One region of the Roseovarius tibetensis genome, then DNA from elsewhere that is predicted to be linked to it. Evidence: riboswitches for the same ligand, from Rfam matches in the RefSeq annotation. Region 1 holds a riboswitch; each other region holds the start of a gene.
The links. Region 1 has a riboswitch for cobalamin ahead of ACROSR_RS12250 (DUF1636 family protein). Riboswitches for the same ligand answer to the same signal wherever they lie in the genome.
Positions count from the first base shown of each region.

Region 2: another riboswitch for cobalamin. It lies ahead of ACROSR_RS04580 (ABC transporter substrate-binding protein); the one in region 1 lies ahead of ACROSR_RS12250 (DUF1636 family protein).
Region 3: another riboswitch for cobalamin. It lies ahead of ACROSR_RS15655 (TonB-dependent receptor plug domain-containing protein); the one in region 1 lies ahead of ACROSR_RS12250 (DUF1636 family protein).

Region 1 covers NZ_JBPBBB010000017.1:49,147-54,219, forward strand. Annotated here, with positions in the region: gene cobN (cobaltochelatase subunit CobN) at 1-1,568, opposite strand, end outside; gene cobW (cobalamin biosynthesis protein CobW) at 1,584-2,639, opposite strand; gene ACROSR_RS12250 (DUF1636 family protein) at 2,650-3,039, opposite strand; cobalamin riboswitch at 3,133-3,339, opposite strand; gene cobO (cob(I)yrinic acid a,c-diamide adenosyltransferase) at 3,378-3,989, shown strand; gene ACROSR_RS12260 (cobyric acid synthase) at 4,008-5,073, shown strand, end outside.
Region 2 covers NZ_JBPBBB010000004.1:108,419-113,491, forward strand. Annotated here, with positions in the region: gene ACROSR_RS04570 (ABC transporter ATP-binding protein) at 1-323, opposite strand, end outside; gene ACROSR_RS04575 (FecCD family ABC transporter permease) at 320-1,303, opposite strand; gene ACROSR_RS04580 (ABC transporter substrate-binding protein) at 1,300-2,142, opposite strand; cobalamin riboswitch at 2,368-2,575, opposite strand; gene ACROSR_RS04585 (DNA recombination protein RmuC) at 2,612-3,793, opposite strand; gene mutL (DNA mismatch repair endonuclease MutL) at 3,790-5,073, opposite strand, start outside.
Region 3 covers NZ_JBPBBB010000030.1:28,009-33,081, forward strand. Annotated here, with positions in the region: gene ACROSR_RS15635 (transporter substrate-binding domain-containing protein) at 1-534, shown strand, start outside; gene ACROSR_RS15640 (ABC transporter permease) at 586-1,467, shown strand; gene ACROSR_RS15645 (ABC transporter permease) at 1,464-2,270, shown strand; gene ACROSR_RS15650 (nucleotidyltransferase family protein) at 2,267-2,875, shown strand; cobalamin riboswitch at 2,915-3,127, shown strand; gene ACROSR_RS15655 (TonB-dependent receptor plug domain-containing protein) at 3,262-5,073, shown strand, end outside.

The DNA.
Region 1 (5,073 bases):
TGTAACCACAGATAAAACGCCACGTAGGCGTGGCGCGGGATGCGCGACAGGTCGTGGTATTCGTCGTCGCGCAGCTTTGGTGTGCCGCGCTCGGGTTGCAGGGCGACCAGCCCGCGCCCGGTGCGCCACGCGGCAAAATGGAAGGCCCCGTCCCTGACACTGTCATCTGCCTCCGGAGCGCCCCAGGCCGCATGCAGATCGTTCCGAAGCTGCCAGGGCAGGCGTTCGAGAAGGGACTCGTATGCGGCCAGTGGTAGGCGAAAATCCTGCGCCAGAAGCCTGTCTTCGAGATCGGGTGCGGCATCCTCGACGTCGTAGCCCGCGCGCGCAAGATCGGACAGGATCGCGCGCGCCGAGGCCGGGGCGTCCAGCCCCACGGCATGGCCCATGTTCCAGTCCTTGCCGGGATAGGTCGAGAGCACCAATGCCACGCGCCGCTTCGATACCGGTTTGGACGCCAGATCGGTCCAGCCGCGCACGCGTGCCACCACGGCGTCTGTCCGTTCTGCATCAGCCGCATGGCCGTAGCGCGCGAATTGAAGATCGGGATCACGCTTGCCCGGTTCCTTGAAGGACACCACGCCGCCCGTCAGTCGTCCGTCCACCTCGGGCAGCACCACGTGCATTGCCAGATCGGCGGGTGACAGGCCGCGCTCGGCTTCGGCCCAGGCTGCGCGGGTGGAGGTGGCCAGTGCCACTTGAAAAACCGGGACCCCGCCCGCATCCAGAGGAGACCGACCCTCGGCACCCTTTCCGCTGAACGCGGTCGCGTTGACGATCGCGTCCGGGCCGTAGGCACGCACCTGGCGGGCCATCCAGCCAGCTGCATCCGGGGCCTTGAGCGACGGGGCAAAGAGCGCGCGCGCATGAAAGCCCTGTGCGCGAAAGGCGGCGACGAGGCCGGTGATCGGTGCCAGATCGGCCGCCACGAGATAGGACCGGTAGAACACGATCATCACGCGGGGGCTTTCGTCCGGCGGCATGTCCGCCAAAGGGCATACCACGCCCTGTTCCGGCGTCCAGGTGCCGACGGGCGGAATGGATTTGGTTCCGCGCACCGGTGCCGCATAAAGACCGGCCGCGAGCGCCATCTGCGCCAACGCGGCCTGCGCTGCCACCGCGCCGCCGGCATCACAAAGATGCGCCAGCCGGCGCAGGGTCGAGACGGGCAGGGTGGACGCCGTGTCCAGCCGTGTATCCTCGCGGCCATCTGCGGGAAGGACTGCCACGGCGATCCCCTTGCGCTGCGCCAAGGCCAGAACCTGCTGCACGCCGTAGTCCCAGTAGGGAAGGCCGCCGATCAGCCGGATAAGAATGCCCTTGGCGCTTTCCAGCGTGTTTTCCACATAGGTATCGACAGACAACGGATGCCGCAGGGCTGTCAGGTTGGCCAAACGCAAGCTGGGCAGCTTGCCCTCGGGCCCGCCGCCCTGCCGCCACCCTTCCGCGAAAGCGCCCAGGTCGCTGTCGGAAAAGGACAGCACCACCAGATCTGCCGGGTCCTGGCCCAGGTCGGTCGGGGTGTCTGTCTCTTCGAGACCGTGGCTTTCGCGGAAAACGACATGCATTGCAGGCGGCCCGGTTTATTCGGCGGCCTGCGTGGCGGGGCTGAGCACCGCCCGGATCGCTTCGGGGTTTATATCATCATGTTCGGCGATGACCACAAGCCGGCCTGCGCGCGCCTCGTCCGGTTTCCAGGGGCGGTCATACTGGTGGCGCACTCGCGCGCCCACGGCCTGCACCAACAGGCGCATCGGCTTGCCCGCCACGCTGGCATAGCCCTTCACGCGCAGGATGTTGTTCTCGTTGGCCAGTGTCTCGATGGCACGGACCAGATTCGCCGGATCCGTCAGCTCCGGGATGTCCACGACGATGGATTCGAAATCGTCATGTTCATGATCGTCGTGATCATCGTGATGCGACGGGCGCGCTCCCATGTCGTCTTCGGCTGCGGCTTCGAGCCCGAGGATCACGCGCGGATCCACCGCGCCCTCGGCCACTTCGACCACGGATAGCGGGCGCGGTGCCTCGGCGGCGATGATTTCCCTGGCTTTGGCCACGCCGTCGGGACCGGCCAGATCGGGCTTGGTCAGCAGAACGATATCCGCGCAGGAAATCTGATCCTCGAACACTTCGGAAAGCGGTGTTTCGTGGTCGAGACTGTCATCGGCTTCGCGCTGTGCATCCACTGCCGCAACATCAGGTGCAAAACGGCCCGAGGAGACGGCTTCGGCATCCGCGAGCGCGATCACCCCGTCGACGGTGATCCGAGAGCGGATACCCGGCCAGTCAAACGCCTTGAGCAGTGGCTTGGGCAGAGCCAGGCCGGAGGTTTCGATCAGGATGTGATCCGGGCGCGGCTCCAGCTTCATCAGCGCTTCGATCGTCGGGATGAAATCATCGGCCACGGTGCAGCAGATGCAGCCATTGGCCAGTTCCATGATGTTTTCGGCCGGACAATCCGGGATGGCGCAGCCTTTGAGGATTTCCCCGTCCACACCCACATCACCGAATTCATTGACCACCACGGCCAGCCGTTTGCCGCCGGGGTTCTGCATCAGGTGCGAGATCAACGTCGTCTTGCCCGAGCCGAGAAAGCCGGTGATCACTGTAACGGGCAGTTTTGCGAGATTGGTCATGTCAGGCGTCCTAAGCTTGGGTGACAGGAGGGATGCGCGCGACGCAGTTGCGCTTGAAGTGGTCGGGGCGCTGGCGCCACGGGATGATCCCGTCGGCGCTATCCTGATACTGCGCGGCCCCCGAAAGGATCATTTCCGGATGCGACGTTTCTTCGACGTGACCGAAAACATAGGTCCATTTCGTGTCACCGCCGCGCAGCGCGACGGTACAGCCGTAATCACAGTTCTGAAGGCATTCGACCGGCGTGATGCGCAGGCCGTCGGGACATTTCAGGGCTGTCAGCCCGTCATAAAGCGCCTGCCCCGGCCGACGCGCGTCTGACGGGATTTCCTGCCCCCGCCGGCATTTGACGCAAACGAGCAGTTCCGTTTGCGGCTGGTTTCTGGCGTTGATTGACATGTCCTCGGTCCCACCTGCATGGAACGCGGGTCAGATGGCGGAAAAAGCCCGGTTACAGGGCCGCATTCCGTCACCGGAACACCCCGTCCGGTTTCGTGCTTCATGGTGTTGGCAGGTCTCCCGGCTTGCGGATTACGGGCCAAGGCCCTGCGGCGGCTCGTCCTTCCCAGCATTTGCCAGTGGTCTCGAGCAACCTTCTCCGGTCACGGTCGCGGGGGCGGCTGTGCTTGACCACGGAATTCGTGGCTGCACATTCCCTTTTCACCTGTGTAGACAGGCACCAACACCACGCCACTTGGTCCGAATCCACAGTGCTTGTCAAGAACGGGGATGCCGAAATGAGCAGCGAAGAAAATGACCGCCACGCGGAAAAAATGAGCAAGATCAAGGCCGTGCGTGACAGGATGATGGAAAGCAAGACCGAAGAAAAAGGCCTGATCATGGTGCATACCGGGTCGGGCAAGGGCAAATCGTCGTCCGGTTTCGGCATGATCATGCGCTGTATCGCCCACGGGATGCCCTGCGCGGTCGTCCAGTTTATCAAGGGCAATTGGGCGACGGGTGAGCGATCCTTTTTGCGCGAGCGGTTTCCCGATGAATGCCGCTTTTTCGTCTCGGGCGAGGGCTTTACCTGGGAAACCCAGGACCGTGAACGCGATATCGCGGCGGCGCAGCAGGGATGGAAAATGGCGCGCGAGCAGATCTTCGACCCCGAGGTGCAGTTTGTCCTGCTCGACGAGATCAACATCGCGCTGCGCTATGATTACCTCGATATAGACGAGGTGGTCGATTTTCTGCTGCACGAGAAACCCGACATGACACATGTTTGCCTGACCGGGCGCAACGCCAAGTCCGAGCTGATCGAGGCCGCGGACCTTGTCACCGAGATGACGTTGATCAAGCACCCCTTTCGTGACGGGGTGAAGGCGCAGCAGGGGGTGGAGTTCTGATCCGTGCCGGGCGCACTAATGATCCAGGGCACCGGCTCGAACGTTGGCAAGTCCATGCTTGTGGCGGGGCTGTGCCGGGCTGCGCGCAGGCGGGGCCTGTCTGTTGCCCCGTTCAAGCCCCAGAACATGTCAAACAACGCGGCCGTGGCGCAGGAAGGGCACGAAATCGGGCGGGCACAGGCGCTTCAGGCGCGGGCCAGCGGGCTGGCTCCGCATACGGACATGAACCCTGTGCTGCTCAAGCCTGAGACGGACACCGGCGCCCAGGTCATCGTTCAGGGAAAACGGCTGACTTCGGCCCGGGCACGCGATTACGCGCAGCTCAAACCAAAGCTTCTTGAGGCGGTGCTGGACAGCTTCAACAGGGTGCGGGCCGCGCATGACCTGGTGATCGTCGAAGGCGCGGGCAGCCCGGCCGAGGTCAACCTTCGACAGGGCGACATCGCGAACATGGGCTTTGCCGCGGCAGCCGATGTGCCGGTGGTGCTGTGCGGCGATGTCGACCGGGGCGGGGTGATTGCCCAGATCGTCGGCACCCAGGCGGTGATGGCGCAGGACGATGCGGCCCGGGTTAGGGGCTTTGTCATCAACAAGTTCCGCGGTGACCTGACGCTTTTCGACGATGGCTATGCGATGATCGAGGCGCGGACGGGCTGGCGCGGCTTTGGCGTGGCACCATGGTTCGACGCGGCCTGGAAACTGCCCGCCGAGGACGCATTGGATTTCGGCAAGCCGGAGCGGGCAGAAGGTGTCCACATCGTATGTCTGCGCTTCAGCCGAATTGCGAATTTCGACGATCTCGACCCGCTGATGCAAGAGCCGGGGGTGCGCCTTACCATGCTGTCTGCTGGCCAGCCCATCCCTGCGGATGCCGATCTGGTTGTCCTGCCGGGGTCCAAATCCACGCGCGGCGATCTGGCATTTCTTTGCGACCAGGGCTGGGATATCGACCTGATGGCCCATCACCGCCGTGGCGGGCACGTGTTGGGCATATGCGGCGGCTACCAGATGCTCGGCCGCGAGGTCGCTGATCCCGACGGCATCGAGGGTCCGGCCGGCAGTATCCCCGGGCTGGGGCTTCTCG
Region 2 (5,073 bases), on a different contig from region 1:
TCGGTCAGCGATTTCAGTCCACGCAGATGCGGGGTGCGGCCAAGGGCCACGAGGGTTTCCACGCTGACCGGCCAGGCGATGTCGCGCGATTGCGGCATCCACGCACAGGCGCGGCCGCGCGCGTCGGGCGACAGCGCGGCAAGGCTGCTATGCCCCGCATGTGGCACCAGCCCGAGGATCGCGCGCAGCAGCGTCGTCTTGCCCGCGCCGTTGGGCCCGATAAGGCCGATACATTCCCGTGGTTCCACGGTCAGGTTCACGTCCCCAAGCACGGGCCGTCCGCGCAACTGCACCGACAGGTTCTCGACGCGCAGTTCCGTCATGCCATGTCCGCCCGCGTCTTGTAGATCAGGTGCAGGAACAGCGGCGCGCCGACAATCGCGGTCAGGACGCCAAGTTTCAGATCGCGCTCGGGCAGGATCAGCCGGGTTGCCAGATCGGCGGCCAGCACCATCGCCGCCCCGCCAAGCGCCGACGCCCACAGCAGACGCGAGGGTTGTGCGCCGGTCAGCGGCCGCAGCAGGTGCGGGACCACAAGCCCGACGAAACCGATCGCGCCCGCCACGGCCGTCGCCGCCCCCACCACGCAGGCCGTGCCGAAGACCAGCGTCAGCCGCAGCGCGCGCAGGCGGATGCCCATGGCCGCCGCCGCATCCTCGCCCAGGGTCAGCGCATCGAGGCCGCGCCCCAGCGTGGCCAGCGCCCCCCAGCCGAGGATCATCAGCGGCAGCGCCAGCCAGACATGCGTCATCGACCGGTCGGCCAGCGATCCCATCATCCAGAACACGATCTCGCTGGCCGCGTAGGGATTAGGTGACAGGTTCAGCACCAGAGATGTGAGCGCGGCGGCGAGCGAGGAGATCGCGATCCCGGCAAGGATCAGCGTGATCGACGCCCCGCGCGGGCCGGCCAGCAAAAGCACCAGCAACACGCCTGTCCCGGCCCCGGCAAGGGCCGCCAGCGGCAACGCAAGGGTGAAGGCCGCGGCAAGCCCGGTATGGATCGCCAGCACCGCGCCCAGGGCGGCCGAGCCTGAAACGCCGATCAGCCCCGGTTCGGCCAGCGGGTTGCGCAGGTAGCCTTGCATCGCAGCCCCGGCAAGCCCGAGGCTGACACCGATCATCAGCCCCAGAAGCGCACGCGGCAGGCGGATCTCGCGCATCACCAGCGGCAGCGGGCCGTCGCCGCCGAAGATCAGCGCGCGGAGATCCTCGGTCACGGTCGTTTCAGCCGGACCGACGGTCAGCGAGGCCGTGAACAGCGCCGCGACCACCGCCAGAAGGATCAGCGCAAGGCGGCTCATTCAACGTGCTCCGCCATGCGCTTGCGCGTCTGCACAAGGCGGTCCACCGCGTCTAGCGCGTGCGGCGTGCCGCAGATCCAGCTGGGCGAGGTGATCTGCATCCCGGCACGCGTTGCCCGCAGAATGTCGAGCGCGGGATGATCCAGCACCGCCTCGGATCGCGATTCTCCGGGCAGGGGCGTGCCGCTGATCAGCAGGTCCGGCGCGGCCATCACCAGCGTCTCGACCGGCACCGTGCCCCCGCCCCGAAGACCCATCTCGCGGGCGAGGTTGCGAAATCCGGCGGCCTGCAGGATGTCATTCGACAGCGTGCCACCCCCCAGGGTATAGCCATTTGGGTGATAGATCGCGGCACGCGGGCGGTTCGCGCCGGTTTCCGACAGCGCGTCGAGGCGCGCGTCGAACTTGGCGATCAGGGCCGCGCCGCGCGCCTTGTGTCCCAGCACGCGTGCCATCTTCGTGATGCGGTCGCGCGTATCGGCCAGCGAACTGGCCGGGGCGAACTGCACCACCTCGATCCCGACGCCGCGCAGCATCTCGACCGTGGCACGGGCGGTATAGGCCCCGGCAAGCACCAGATCGGGATCCAGCAGATAGACCTCTTCGGCGCGCCCGTGATTGACCGGATAGGCGCGGGCGGCCTCGGCCATGGCCGAACTGTGCGGATCGCTTGCCAGGTCAGAGACGGATATCAACTGACCGGGATCGGCCAGCATCATCGCCAACTGATCCGTGCAGAGGTTGATCGACACCACGCGGCGCGGGGCCGTGTCCGCCAGGGCCCCGCTGCTGGTGAAGGCCACGGACAGGCACAGGACGATCAGAGGCAATACCCGCATCGTGCCCTACCCCCGCGGCGCGACGGCGAACCGCGCGGCAAGGATCGCATTTCGTGGCACGGCCCGCGCGACAGGTCCGGACTGGATCATGGTCTGTCCCTTCGACACCCGGTTGGGCATGGATGGTCCAAGCTGTAGGTCAGGGGAAGGGACGGACCCTTTCCGCAGACGGCGAAAGCGCCACCACGACGGAAAAACCGTTATCCATGGCGCACCCCGCGCCCGGATAGGGTGATCGCTTCGGCAGGTCTCCTGACTTGCGGGTCGGCGCTTTACCGGGCCTTCCCGTCACGGGGGCGTGACAGTGGCATGATGCGGTATCGCTCGCCGCTTACAGTTGCGGGGGCAGTCACGGACTTGATCCACCATGGATCGCACCGGGTTCCCTTTTCACCGGGTCTTTTGGACCCGGACCGAAGCAACTCCAATGATTAAGCGCCCGACCGTGTCAGTGCAAGACCAAACCTGATCACCCCTCGCCAGCCGACCCGTTGAGCGGGGCGGCAAGCGCGGGTTCGGTCTCGGGCGCCAGCTCCTCGAAATCGAAATTGTCGAGACGGCGGGCGCGGCGTCCGGCCTTGTCGGCGGAAATCTTGATGTCCGAGATATCCTTGGACGCCTGGTTGAAATGCCGGTCGAGGTTTTCCACGCGGGTGCCCAGCCGGTCCACATCCGCAAACAGCAGCCCCAGTTCCCGGCGAATCGCGCCGGCCTGTTCGCGCATCCGGGCATCCTTCAGGATCGCGCGCATGGTGTTGAGCGTGGCCATGCAGGTCGTGGGCGACACGATCCAGACCTTGGCCGCGAACCCGTCGCGCACCACCTCGGGAAAGTTGGCGTGCAGTTCGGCATAGACCGCCTCGGACGGCAGGAACATCAGCGCGCCATCGGCGGTTTCGCCGTCGAGGATGTATTTCTCGGAGATATCCTTGATATGCTTGCGCACCGAGGTCCGCAGAAAACGCGCCGCCTCTGTCAGTTCCGCGTCGGTGGTGGCACGGCGCAGGGCCTCGTAGGCCTCCAGCGGGAACTTGCTGTCGATGCAGATCGGGCCCGGCGGGTTGGGCAGGTGGATCAGGCAATCGGCACGCTTGCCATTGGATAGCGTTGCCTGCAGCGAATAGCTGTCCGATGGCAGCGCCTTGGTGACGATGTCGTGCAGCTGGATTTCCCCGAACGCGCCGCGCGTCTGCTTGTTGCTGAGAATGTCCTGAAGCGACAGCACATCGCCCGACAGCTTGGTGATGTTGTCCTGCGCCTTGTCGATGACCTGCAGCCGCTGTTGCAGATCGCCAAGGCTTTGCGCGGTGCGCCGGGCCGAGCCTTGCAGGTTCTCGTTCATCCGTTCGGTGACTTGTGACAGGCGCTTTTCCATCAGTTGCAGCATGTGCGATTGCGCCGCCGATTGCGCCTCGGACACATGGGTGAGACCGCCGGCAAGCTGCTGTTGCCCGTCCGAAAGGCCCTGCACCCGCTGGCCAAGCTGCCCGACCTGCCGCGCCAGCGGTTCGGTCATCCGCGCGGACCGCGTGGCGGCGCGCACCGCGATCAGCAGAAGCACGAGGATCAGCAGCAGCACGCCGCCCCCGATCAGGGCAGCCAGCGTTGCGGGATCGTCCAGCGCAAAGGTCTGATCCCCGATCTGGATCATGTGCGACCGAACAAGCGGTCTATGTCGGATAGCGGCAACGCGACATAGGTGGGCCGCCCGTGGTTGCACTGGCCCGAATGCGGCGTGCGCTCCATCTCGCGCAACAGCGCGTTCATCTCGTCGGCGGACATGCGGCGGCCCGCCCGGACCGAGCCGTGACAGGCCACGCGGCTGAGGATCGCGTCGATGCGGGATTTCAGCGTGAAGCTGTCGCCGGCGTCGTGCAACTCGTCGATTATGTCGCGCAGCAGGGCGGCGGCGTTCACCGGGCCGAGGATCGCGGGGGTTTCGCGCACCGCGATGGTGGCGGGGCCGAAGGGCTCGATGCTCAGCCCCAGCGTGGCGAGGTCGGCGGCATGGGTGTGCAGCAGGGCGCAATCGGTCTCTGACAACTCGACGATCTCGGGGATCAGCAGCGCCTGCGCGGCGATCCCGGTCTCGGCCATCTGGCGTTTCAGGCGCTCATAGACCAGTCGTTCATGGGCGGCGTGCTGATCGACGATCACCAGGCCGGTTTCCGTCTGGGCGACGATGTAATTCTCGTGGATCTGCGCGCGCGCGGCCCCGAGGGGCAGGGCGGCGGCGTCGGTATCCTCGGGCGTTGTCGCCGTGTCCTCGACCCGTGCGCTCCACGCCTCGGGCATGTCGGAAAATCCCGGCGCCTGCGCCTGGTAGGCGGCTGCGCGGGCCTGCGCCGAGGGCCGGTCCATCTGGTAGACACGGCCGCCCGCAGGTTCCGGCCGGAATGCACCGAGGGCCGCGCCCGCCACGGTCGACGACGCCCGGTGCCCGGCCTCGGCCAGCGCATGCCGCAGGCCCGACACGATCAGCCCGCGCGCGATGCCGGGGTCGCGAAACCGCACTTCGGATTTCGCCGGGTGTACGTTGACGTCCACCAGCACCGGGTCGCAATCGATGAAAAGTGCCGCCGCCGGGTGGCGGTCGCGCGACAGCACGTCCTGATAAGCGGCGCGCAGCGCGCCGTAGAGCATCCGGTCGCGCACCGGGCGACCGTTGACGAACAGGTATTGCGCGACGGCCGATCCGCGCGAATAGGTCGGCAGCGCGGCAAAGCCGGTCATCCGCAGCCCGTCGCGTGTGGCGTCGATGCGCAGCGCGTTATCGGCGAATTCCGCGCCGAGGATACGCCGCAGACGCCCGTGCAGCGCGTCGAAGAGATCGCCGGTCTCGGCCTCGGCGCGGAAGGCCACGCGGCCCTCGCCGGCATCCGAGACGTCGCGCAGGGTGAACCCGACGCGCGGTTCGGCCATGGCAAGGCG
Region 3 (5,073 bases), on a different contig from region 1:
AATTGCGAATGGGTCACGACCGACTGGGACAGCATCATCCCCAACCTCGTTTCCGGCAATTACGACGCGATCATTGCGGGCATGTCGATCACCGACGAACGCGATGAGGTGATCGACTTCACCCAGAACTACACGCCCCCCGATCCTTCGGCCTATCTGGGCATGTCCGAAGACGTCGACACGACCGGCGGCGTGATCGCGGCGCAGACCGGCACGATCCAGGCCGGCTACGTGGCCGAATCGGGTGCGACGCTGGTCGAATTCGCGACGCCAGAGGAAACCGTCGCGGCCGTCCGCAACGGCGAGGCCGACGCGGTGCTGGCCGACAAGTCCTATCTCGTGCCGATCGCCGAGAACAACCCCGACCTGCGGTTTGTCGGCACGGACGTGCCGCTTGGCGGTGGCGTCGGTATGGGGGTGCGCGAATCCGACACCGAGCTGCGCGAGACCTTCGACGCGGCGATCCAGTCGATGAAGGATGACGGCTCGCTCAACGAACTGATCAAGAAGTGGGACGTGTCCTCGACCTTCTGATCCAGCCCCAGGCCCCCGCGCGGGGGCCTGCCACAGCCCTGGAGGCCGGCCATCTTTTCGTTTTGCTCCGACCCTGCGAGCCTCGAAGGCCTGAAATGGCTGTCGTGCTACCTGACCACGGGCAAGCACGCCAATCTCTATTACGCCACCGGCACCGTTCTGCTGCTGCTGGCGATCACCGCGCCCGCCGCCCTTGTCTTCGGTTTTGGCGGGGCGATGGCGGCCCGCTCGCGGATCTGGCCGCTCAACTGGTTCGGCAAGGGCTATATCGCCATCGTGCGCGGTGTTCCGGATATCGCGTTCTTTCTGTTCTTCGTGATCGCCCTCGACCAGCTCTTCGAGGCGATCCGCCACAAGGTCAAATGCCCCGATTGGGATCAGCCGATCTGGCAGGGCAACGATTTCGTCGTCTGTCAGGCGGCCAAGCTGCCCTTGGGCAATGCCCCGCAATGGGTGCATGAGACCTACGGCTTCTTCATCGCGGTACTGACCTTCGCAATCGTGTTCGGGGCGTTTGCCGCCAACGTGCTTTTCGGGGCGATGCGTGCCGTGCCTCACGCCCAGATCGAGACCGCCGAGGCCTACGGCATGACTGCGCGCCAGACCTTCTGGCGCATTCTTGTGCCGCAGATGTGGATCTACGCCCTGCCCGGCCTGTCGAACCTGTGGATGGTGCTGACCAAGGCCACGCCGCTGCTGTTCCTGCTGGGGGTCGAGGATATCGTTTACTGGGCCCGAGAACTGGGCGGGACCGCGAACCCGCGCTTTACCGACTATCCGCATGGTGACTGGCGCATGTGGTATTTCATGGCGCTGCTGGTCTTCTATCTGGGGCTGACGCGCATCTCCGAGCTGTTTCTCGAACGGGTCATGCAGCGGCTAAGCCACGGTCAGGCCACCACCGGCGGCGACGCCCAGAGGAAAGCCGCATGAGCTGCTGGCAAACGATCCAGGACTACGGGCTGCGCTCACTGGGCTATGGCGAGCGTCTTCTGCCGCGCGAGGGCTATACCCTGTGCGAGCATTTCACGCTGATCGGGTCGGGGCTGATCTGGAACGTCTATTTCGGCACGATCGCCCTTCTCGCGGGGTTTTTCCTTGCTACCGCCGTTGCCGTGGGCAAGGGCACGCGCAACCCGTTGGTCCGCAAGCCGTCGGAATGGTTCATCTTCATTTTTCGCGGCTCGCCTCTCTTCATCCAGTTCTTCTTTGCCTACTTCCTGTTCCTGTCGCTGAAATCCGTGTCTCCGGTCTTTGACGCGTTCACCTCGGCATGGCTGGGCGCGCTTGTCGTGCTGTTTCTCAACACCGCCGCCTATTCGGGCGAGATCTTCTACGGCGCGCTGCGCTCGATCCCGCGCGGTGATGTCGAGGCCGCCGATGCCTATGGCTTTTCGGGCCTGCCACGCTTTCGCAAGATCATCTGGCCCACGATGCTGCGGCTGGCCTGGCCCGCCTATACCAACGAGGCGATATTCCTGTTTCACGCCACCACATTGGTCTTCTTTTCCGGCTTCCCGGCATGGCAGCAACGCGGTGACGCGCTTTATTACGCCAATTTCTTTGCCGACAAGACCTTCAATCCCTTCGTGCCCTACCCGATCCTCGCGGGCTATTTCATTCTGCTGACTCTGGTGATCATCGGCATCTTCGGGCTGATCAACCGGCGTCTCAACCGTCACCTGCCGCAAGCGGCGCGGCGCGGTCTGCGATTGCGTCTGAACGTGATCCGATGAGCACCGGTCCGCGGGTCCTGATCCTGCTGCCCGCCGCCGGGGCGTCGTCGCGGATGCGCGGCCGCGACAAGCTGCTGGAACCGGTGCGCGGCCAGCCCCTGTTGCGTGACCGTGTGGCAGCGGCGCTGGATCTTGGGCTGGATGTCGCGGTGACGCTGCCGCCCGACCGGCCCGAGCGTGCCGACACCTTGCGGGATCTCGTCGGCCCACGCCTTCACCTGATGACCGTGAACGATGCGGCGACCGGTATGTCGGCCTCGCTGCGCGCCGGGGCGGATCGGGCGCGCGCGGGCGGTTATGCCGGACTGATGGTGGTCCTGCCCGACCTGCCGGATCTCTTGACGCAGGACTTGAAGACCGTTCTGCAAGCTAATGATTCAAGGTCGATCCTGCGCGCAACCTCTCAGGATGGCCGCGCCGGTCACCCGGTGATCTTCCCGGCCGATGTCCTGCCGACCCTGGCGCGGCTGACGGGAGATGACGGCGCGCGCGACATTCTGCGCACGCATCCCGTGCGCCATCTCGCCCTGCCCGACACACGCGCGACCACCGATCTTGACACGCCCGAGGCCTGGGCGACGTGGCGCGCACGCAACGGCGGCTGACCGGCGGACATTTTCTCTTTGCAATTCGGTCCGGTTTCAGTACCGTCACACCACTTTGGTCCGGGCATGATCTGTCCGGGTAATAGGGAACACGGTGCGGCCCCCGACAGGTGGCCAAGACCGCGACTGCCCCCGCAACTGTAAGCGGTGAGCGAAGCCGGACCCATGTCACTGTCGCGGACCCCGCGATGGGAAGACCCGGCAAAGCCATGACCCGCAAGTCAGGAGACCTGCCGAAGTGATCACCCTATCCGGGCGCGGGGCGCGCACTGGATAACGGTCTTTTCCGTAGTGGTGGCACTTTCACCGTCTGCGGAAAGGTATGCCTTTCCAACGACTTATCGTTTGGAACACCAATGCCGCCACGCGGCACCAATAGGCATGACATGACATATCTCAAGATGACCACGGCCAGCGCGCTTTGTGCGCTCTGCACCACACCCGCACTTGGACAAGAGGTTCTAGACCTCGACACGATCACCGTGACCGCCAACCAGACCATCACCCGGCTGGCGCGCAGCGGCTCAACCGTCGAGGTGATCGATGCAGATGCGATCCGGTCCGCGCCCCGCGCCCGCATCGGCGACGTCCTGACATTCGAGCCGGGCATTTCCGCCTCGGCCAACGGGCCGCTTGGCACGACCTCGACATTGCGCATCCGGGGGCTTGGCGGGGCCTATGTGCCGGTATTGATCGACGGCATCGACGTGACCGACCCCGCCAGCAGCGGCGGCGGCTTTGATTTCGGCGGGCTGACCAATGCCGGGCTGGGCCGGATCGAGGTGCTGAAAGGCTCGCAATCGGCGCGCTACGGTCTCAACGCCGTGGGCGGCGTGGTCAACATCGAAAGCCTGCGCCCCACCGAGGACGGCGTGCACGGCTTTGCCGAGGCCGAGGCCGGGCAATACGCCTTCCGGCGCGGCGTTCTCGGCCTGACCGCGCGCACCGACCGCACCGATCTCGCATTCTCGATCAGCCGGATCGAGACCGATGGCTTTTCGGCGTCGGCCTTCGGAACCGAGGATGACGGGTACGAGGCGACACAGGCCAATCTTTACGCACGCCACCAGCTTACCGACACTTTCGCGGCGGGCCTCAGTGCGCTTTACATCGACAGCCGCGCCGAGTTCGACGAGTTCGGCGGCGATGGTGCGCCCCCCTTCGACGAGTACAACAACCGCGAGGTGACGGGCGTGCGCCTGTTCACCGAACTGGACACAGGGCCGGTCACCCACGAGCTGTCCGTGTCGACCTTCGAGACGGATCGCGTCAGTTTTTCCAACGGCACCGGGGATCGGTTCAAGGGCGAACGCGACCGCATCGAGTATCGGGGCAGCTATGATCCGGGGGGCATCTGGACGCTTAATTTCGGCGGCGACTACACCGAGGAAGAGGATCTCAACCAGACCATCGACCTGACCGGCCTGCAGGCGGAACTTCTGGTCGCCCCGCTGCGGACCCTCGATCTGGCGTTCTCGGTGCGGCATGACGATCATTCGAAATTCTCGGGCGAACTGTCGTCGCGCGCGGCCCTTGCCTGGCGGCTGCAGGACGACGTGATCCTGCGCGCCTCGGCCTCTGACGGGTTTCGCGCGCCGACGCTGTCGCAGCTCGACCCGTTCTTCGGCAACCCGGACTTTCAGCCCGAAACAAGCACCAGCTATGATATCGGCCTGGAAAAGCGGTTCGCCGGCGAGGGCTTCGTCCGCGCGACGGTCTTCTACACGGAAATCGACGACCAGATCGCCTTCGATGGCAATTCGACCCGCTGCGCCAGCAGTTTCGGTTGTTTCGAGCAGGGCGATTTCACCGGCGAGGGGCTGGAACTCTCAGGACGCTATGTCATCAACGATGCGCTGGTTCTGAACGGGGCCTACACCTATACCGATGCGCGAGAGAACGATGTGCGCGCGGCGCGAGTGCCGCGTCATGACGTGGCGCTCGGACTGGACGCGCAGGTCTCGAAGAACCTGTCGGCGCAGTTCACCGTGCAACATGTTGCGGATATCGAGCCGTCGGGCTTTGCTCCTGCGGCCAACAAGGTGGGCGATCACACCTTGGTGCACGTCAATACGACCTACGAGGTGAACGATGATGTCGAGGCCTTCCTGCGGGTCGAGAACCTCTTTGACGAGGATTACGAGACCGCGGGCGGGTTCAACACCTCGGGCCGCGCGGCCTATGCGGGCCTGCGCGCC